DNA from 3 places in the Lentilactobacillus curieae genome. Region 2 is predicted to be linked to each of the others. Evidence: predicted binding sites of a transcription regulator. Region 2 holds the regulator's gene; each other region holds the start of a gene.
What was found. Region 2 encodes CtsR, which represses protease genes until heat stress. Its sites were predicted from a motif close to TTGGTCAAAAAAGGTCAAANA; they were not measured.
Positions count from the first base shown of each region.

Region 1: a site for CtsR is predicted at 1,006-1,026, ahead of PL11_RS07000 (ATP-dependent Clp protease ATP-binding subunit). Genes of this name have one in related genera too.
Region 3: a site for CtsR is predicted at 727-747, ahead of clpP (ATP-dependent Clp endopeptidase proteolytic subunit ClpP). Genes of this name have one in related genera too.

Region 1 is NZ_CP018906.1:1,451,123-1,453,323, reverse strand. Features, by position in the region: gene ptsP (phosphoenolpyruvate--protein phosphotransferase) at 1-350, opposite strand, end outside; gene PL11_RS07010 (phosphocarrier protein HPr) at 354-620, opposite strand; gene PL11_RS07005 (hypothetical protein) at 746-964, opposite strand; gene PL11_RS07000 (ATP-dependent Clp protease ATP-binding subunit) at 1,076-2,201, shown strand, end outside.
Region 2 is NZ_CP018906.1:1,348,271-1,350,471, forward strand. Features, by position in the region: tRNA gene PL11_RS06415 (tRNA-Val) at 46-118, shown strand; tRNA gene PL11_RS06420 (tRNA-Lys) at 122-194, shown strand; tRNA gene PL11_RS06425 (tRNA-Leu) at 216-297, shown strand; tRNA gene PL11_RS06430 (tRNA-Thr) at 311-384, shown strand; tRNA gene PL11_RS06435 (tRNA-Gly) at 390-461, shown strand; tRNA gene PL11_RS06440 (tRNA-Arg) at 517-590, shown strand; tRNA gene PL11_RS06445 (tRNA-Pro) at 619-692, shown strand; tRNA gene PL11_RS06450 (tRNA-Pro) at 846-919, shown strand; gene PL11_RS06455 (CtsR family transcriptional regulator) at 1,006-1,473, shown strand; gene PL11_RS06460 (ATP-dependent Clp protease ATP-binding subunit) at 1,489-2,201, shown strand, end outside.
Region 3 is NZ_CP018906.1:1,651,572-1,653,772, reverse strand. Features, by position in the region: gene PL11_RS07995 (VOC family protein) at 1-620, opposite strand, end outside; gene clpP (ATP-dependent Clp endopeptidase proteolytic subunit ClpP) at 794-1,411, shown strand; gene whiA (DNA-binding protein WhiA) at 1,465-2,201, opposite strand, start outside.

The sequences.
Region 1 (2,201 bases), 100 kb from region 2:
GAATTAAACTTTTCAATGTACTGGTTAGTGATGGTGTCCAAGGCGTACTCAGCGTTTACCTGATTTTCAGAAATAATCTGGTTAACCTGATCGAAAAATTCTGGATCAGATAAAATCTCTATATGTGCATTAAAGACCTCAGCTGCATGTCTACCGAGGTCTTTTTGGGTTCTTTGATGTATTGTAAATAACTCATCTTTTGAAAGTCGAACTGCCTGTTGTAAGCGGGCAACTTCGTCTTCAGAATTATTTACAGTATGTTTCGTAAATGAAAGATCAGGTTCGGCTAGGAGAAACGCTTTTTCAATTGCAATTCCATCACTAGCAGCAATTCCCTTGAACTTTTTCATTTTTTATTCTGTTAATCCTTCTTGTTTCATAGTATCTGTAATAGCTTCAATGGCTTGCTTTTCGTCATCGCCATCTGCAGTAATGGTAACTGATGCACTTTGACCAACTCCGAGTGACATAACACCCATAATTGACTTCAAGTTAACTGACTTTTCTTGATATTCAAGTGTAATGTCTGAGTTAAATTTGCTTGCTGTTTGAACAAGAAGAGTAGCTGGACGAGCGTGAATTCCAGTCTCAGCAGTAATGTTATATTCGTGTTTTTCCATTGTTATCATTCTCCTCTGAGTTTATTTGGCTTAAGCCTAGTTAAGTCAAAATTCATCTTTACCTATTTAGAATATCAATTAATAAACTAAAACACAAGTTTAAATGAACCGCTTACAGACTTTTTTCATTCTTTTTGATCTTTTTCAAAGGTATAGACGACGGTTCCGCCTTTTTGAGCTGCCCCAACAACCCGTTTTCTAGCATCAAAATCCATGAATGCTTCTTGAAATACCATAAAGTCATTCGGCTGAACTGTAAGTTCGTTGAGTTCTCCATCCTTTAATTTTTGTAATTGATCAGTAAAATCAGTCTTATCCATAAAGTCACCCCAAACATTAGTCATATTACTTGATTCTCTTATTGGATATTGTATAATAATTTTCGAAGGTCAAAGTTGGTCAGTGATTTTTTGACCAACACCTTTATTCCTAATTTTAAAGGAGGAAAGCAATTAATGCTATGCCAAAATTGCCATCAAAATGAAGCAACTATCCATTTATATACGAATGTAAATGGTTCAAAGCAAACAATTAACCTTTGCCAAAATTGCTATCAACTCCTGACTAACAGACAAAGAAACCAGGGAGGTGCTCAGGATATGGCACAAGATCCATTTGGATTTGGTGGATTGGATGACATTTTCCGCGCTATGCAAGGCGGAAATCCAGAGTTCAACAACCCACAATCATCAATTCCTCCTACCCAACCGCAAGGCCCCACTAATAACGGCGGTCAAAACGGTCGTTCAGGTAACGGGAACTCATTATTAGGCCAGTACGGTATCAATATGACCCAACTAGCTAAGGATGGGAAAATCGATCCAGTTATTGGTCGTGACAGCGAAATTAGCCGTGTGGTTGAAATTTTAAACCGTCGGACCAAAAATAACCCAGTTTTAATTGGTGAAGCTGGTGTTGGTAAAACTGCCGTTGTTGAAGGATTAGCACAACAAATCGTTTCTGGCGATGTTCCTGCAAAACTTCAAAATAAGCAAGTAATCAGACTAGATGTTGTTTCTCTTGTTCAAGGAACCGGTATTCGAGGCCAATTCGAACAAAGAATGCAACAATTGATTAAAGAGGTTCAAGATAATCCTGACATTATCTTATTTATTGATGAAATTCACGAAATCGTGGGTGCTGGTAACGCTGAAGGCGGAATGGACGCCGGAAATGTTTTAAAACCTGCACTTGCTCGTGGTGAGTTCCAATTGATTGGTGCCACTACCTTGAAGGAATATCGTGACATTGAAAAAGACTCAGCGTTAGCTCGTCGTTTGCAACCAGTCACTGTTAATGAACCTTCACCAGAGGAATCAGTCAAGATCCTGCAAGGGATTCAAAAGCGCTACGAAGATTATCACCATGTTAAGTATTCTGATGATGCTATCAAGGCAGCTGTTGAATTGTCAGACCGCTACATTCAAGATCGTTTCTTGCCAGATAAAGCAATTGACTTTTTGGATGAGGCCGGCTCACGCAAGAATTTAACCATTAACGTTGTTGATCCAGCAACTATTGACGAAAAAATCAAAAGTGCTGAAAATCAAAAACAAGATGCTCTTAAAAACGAAGACTACG
Region 2 (2,201 bases):
AGTTGCATTGAGGATGTCTCTATCATCCATTTCTAAATGTACCATGGAGGATTAGCTCAGCTGGGAGAGCATCTGCCTTACAAGCAGGAGGTCACAGGTTCGATCCCTGTATCCTCCATATGAGCCGTTAGCTCAGTTGGTAGAGCATCTGACTTTTAATCAGAGGGTCGGCAGTTCGAGACTGCCACGGCTCATCGCCAGTTTTTCGAAGTTTTGCGGGCGTGGCGGAACTGGCAGACGCGCTAGATTTAGGTTCTAGTGTCTATTGACGTGGGGGTTCGAATCCCTTCGCCCGCAGTTGTTCCAATATGCCGACTTAGCTCAGTTGGTTAGAGCGCTTCACTAGTAATGAAGAGGTCGGGCGTTCGAATCGTCTAGTCGGCACTTTTGCGGAAGTAGTTCAGTGGTAGAACATCACCTTGCCATGGTGGGGGTCGCGGGTTCGAATCCCGTCTTCCGCTTCCATCTTCGGATGGGAGTAGCAAGTGTTACTCGTTACAACTTAATATTTATTTTGCACCCATAGCGCAACTGGATAGAGTGTCTGACTACGAATCAGAAGGTTGTAGGTTCGACTCCTACTGGGTGCATTTTTTATGCCGTTTTATCGGTATATTTCGGGAAGTAGCTCAGCTTGGTAGAGCACCTGGTTTGGGACCAGGGGGTCGCAGGTTCGAATCCTGTCTTCCCGATAGTCAATTACATAGCGTCACCAAGATCGTTGGACATGAATTAGTTAATTCATGTCCTTTTCTTATCCACGATTGTTTAGCCTTGTCTGACCTTGTTTTAGTTATTAACATTTGTGCTATATTATATAGATAGTAATTAAATATGCACATTATCGGGAAGTAGCTCAGCTTGGTAGAGCACTACGTTCGGGACGTAGGGGTCGCAAGTTCAAATCTTGTTTTCCCGATTTTTTTGTATCAAGAGATATTAATTGCAATTTAATGGTGGATTCGTATAATAATAGTCAGGATTAGTCAAGGATTGGGTGATTATATGGCTGACGAAAATATTTCAGATTTAATTGAAAAGTATTTAAAGAAAATTCTAGCGGAAAACGAAACTGTTAAGATTCGTCGTTCAGAAATTGCCGGTTTATTTGACGTGGTTCCTTCCCAGATAAACTATGTGATCAACACACGTTTTACCATTCAAAATGGGTATATTGTGGAAAGTAAGCGTGGTGGCGGAGGATACATTCGGATTGAAAAAGTGCATCTGCTAGACGATATTGATATATTAGATTCATTGATTGCGGCAATTGGTAACGAAATTTCGAAAAGAGATAGTGAAACAATCGTCTCAACGTTATATAATAATGAATTAATTAATCGAAGAGAGGCAAGCATTATACTATCTGCGATTGATAAGAGTGCAATTGATTTGAACAATAATGAATTAACGGCTATACTTCGGGCTAACATTATGATTTCTATTTTGAACCGGTTGAAGTATGACCGCTAGGAAGCGAGGGTATATATGGATAATTTATTCACACCAAGCGCAAAGAACGTTCTTTCTATAGCTCAACGGCAGGCTAAGCGTTTTAAACACCAAGCAATTGGTACTGAACACTTGTTGCTCGGGCTACTTATCGAAACAAACGGGATTGCTTACAAGGCACTTTCACAGTTTTCGGTAACTTCTGAAGATATTATTGAAGAAGTTGAACGATTTGCCGGATATGGTACTTTAAAAGACTTAGATTCGAATGATTATTTACCATACTCTCCAAAGGCAAAAGAGGTGTTGGCTCAGGCTGGCGATTTTGCTAAGAAGAATGGTGTTCCTAAAGTTGGAACTGAGCATATTTTACTAGCACTGTTAACTGACGATGAAGCACTCTCTTCACGGATTTTAATTAATCTTGGACTCGACTTAGCTCAAATCAGAAAGGTTACCCTGCGGAAGATGGGGGTTAGTGGTGGCTCAATGGCAACTAACAACGGACCAAAACGTAGAGGTCAAAACCAACAAAAACAAAGTGATTCTGCAACACCTACAATTGATTCACTTGCGCGTGATTTAACTGAATTAGCGCGTGAGGACAAACTCGATCCAACTATTGGCCGTGATTTAGAAGTTAAGCGGGTTATTCAGATTTTGGCTCGTAGAACTAAAAATAATCCTGTATTGATTGGTGAGCCAGGCGTTGGTAAGACAGCAATCGCTGAAGGACTAGCCCAGAAGAT
Region 3 (2,201 bases), 300 kb from region 2:
GCAAAATGATCGATACTGCCCCTACCAAACCGAGATTTATCCTCTGTTTCAGTCTTAAAAAGTTTAATACTTTGGTTATCTTCTAATTCAACAACATTATCATTTACATTTAGCCCTAACCATTCATGAAAAAAATCCGCAGTTTTGTCGGGATCAGGAATGTGCAAATCAGTTCCCAAAAGCTTGGTTACCTGAAATTCTGCGGGAATACCATTTTCAGGAACTACTTGATAACCCACCAATTTCAACTTACTAGTAACTAGTTCAACGGGAATCTCTTCTGGGTCATCAAACATCAACCCAGTTGCCGTCTCAGTTACTTTAAGCCCCTCAGATGACAATCTTTCCTTCCAAAAATCAACGCTACCTTCGGGGATAGATAACCGGAATCCATTAAAAAAGTGCTTAGCGTCAGTCCTTTGGCCTAATAAAGGCAGCGCAAAGAAAGTCACTACACTGCCAGGAGTTCCTAAATAGTCACCGTAAAACAGATGACGAACCTTGATGTTCTCTTGATTAACTGTATTTTTTATCAAACGCAATCCCATGACCCTAGTATAAAAATCAATATTTTGTTTTGCGTCTTTGGTTAGTAAAGAAATGTGATGAGTTTGCATAATTCGACCTCCATTCATTGCCATGAGTATACCATTTTTGTGGTAAAATTACGGTCATAAAGGTTTGCTACTATTGGTTTATAGTCATTGATCAAAGTTTGAGCCAAACTATTTGACCTTTTTTGACCAATACAGTAAACTTATAATCGTGAACTTGGTAGAAGCCATCTATCACAATAGAAAAAAAGGAGGCATTCTCAATGAACTTAGTGCCAACCGTTATTGAACAATCATCAAACGGAGAACGCGCCTATGATATCTACTCTCGTTTATTAAAGGATAGAATCATCATGTTATCGGGTGAAATTAACGATGATATGGCAAACGCGATCATTGCGCAACTATTATTCTTAGATGCTCAAGACTCTGAAAAAGATATTTACCTTTACATCAACTCTCCAGGTGGTGTAATCACATCTGGAATGGCTATCTATGACACAATGAACTTCATCAAAGCTGACGTTCAAACAATCGTTATGGGTATGGCCGCATCAATGGCCTCTGTATTGGCTTCATCAGGAACTAAGGGTAAGCGTTTTGCATTGCCTCACTCTCAAGTCCTTATTCACCAACCACTTGGTGGTGCTCAAGGTCAACAGACTGAGATTGAAATTGCTGCTGAAGAAATTCTCAAGGCTCGTAAGATGATCAACCAACTTTTGGCTGACAATTCTGGCCAATCAATTGAGCAAATTAATAAAGACACTGATCGTGACCATTACTTAACAGCGCAACAAGCCGTTGATTATGGTTTGCTTGATGGCATTATGAAGTCAAGTAACGAACAAAAGTAGTCTAAACAAAAAACCGTGAACAAAAATGTTCACGGTTTTTTTAATACATATTTTTATGCAGTTTCTTCTGAACCTAATTTCTCAGCAAACTCATTAATTTTTCTAAGTCGATGATTAACTCCAGACTTTGATATTGGGCCACCGGGAACCATTTCGCCTAATTCCTTTAAGCTCACTTCCGGATGGTTTAATCGAGTCTGGGCAATTTGTGCCAGCTTGTCAGGCAGTTGGTTTAACCCTACTGTGTCATCAATCAACTTGATGTTTTCAATTTGTCGACTGGCAGCACTTGCTACCTTGTTCATATTGGCATTTTCGCAGTTTACCAAACGATTAACTGAGTTTCTCATATCGCGAACAATTCGAATGTCTTCAAATTTAAGCATGGAACTAGTTGCTCCAATTAGCTGAAGAAAATCAGCAATTTTTTCAGCTTCCTTAATGTAGGTAATATACCCACTCCGGCGCTTAGTTGTTCGGGCTGGTAAATTATACCCTTGCATCATTTCTGCAATCATATCGTTATGATTTTCATACAGTGAGTAGATTTCCAGATGATATCTGGAGGTTTCGGGGTTGTTAACAGATCCTCCGGCCAAAAAAGCCCCTCTTAAATAAGAACGAATTTGAGAATCCTTTTTAAGCAACTCAATCGGAACGCGATCAACAATCTGGACACCGTCAAAGATTTTAAGGTCATCTAATAGTTCTGCTGCCCGCTCATTAACCCTTAAGATGTACAGATTGTTCTTTTTAAGCTTCATTTGCTTCCGAACGCTTAGTTCACCAG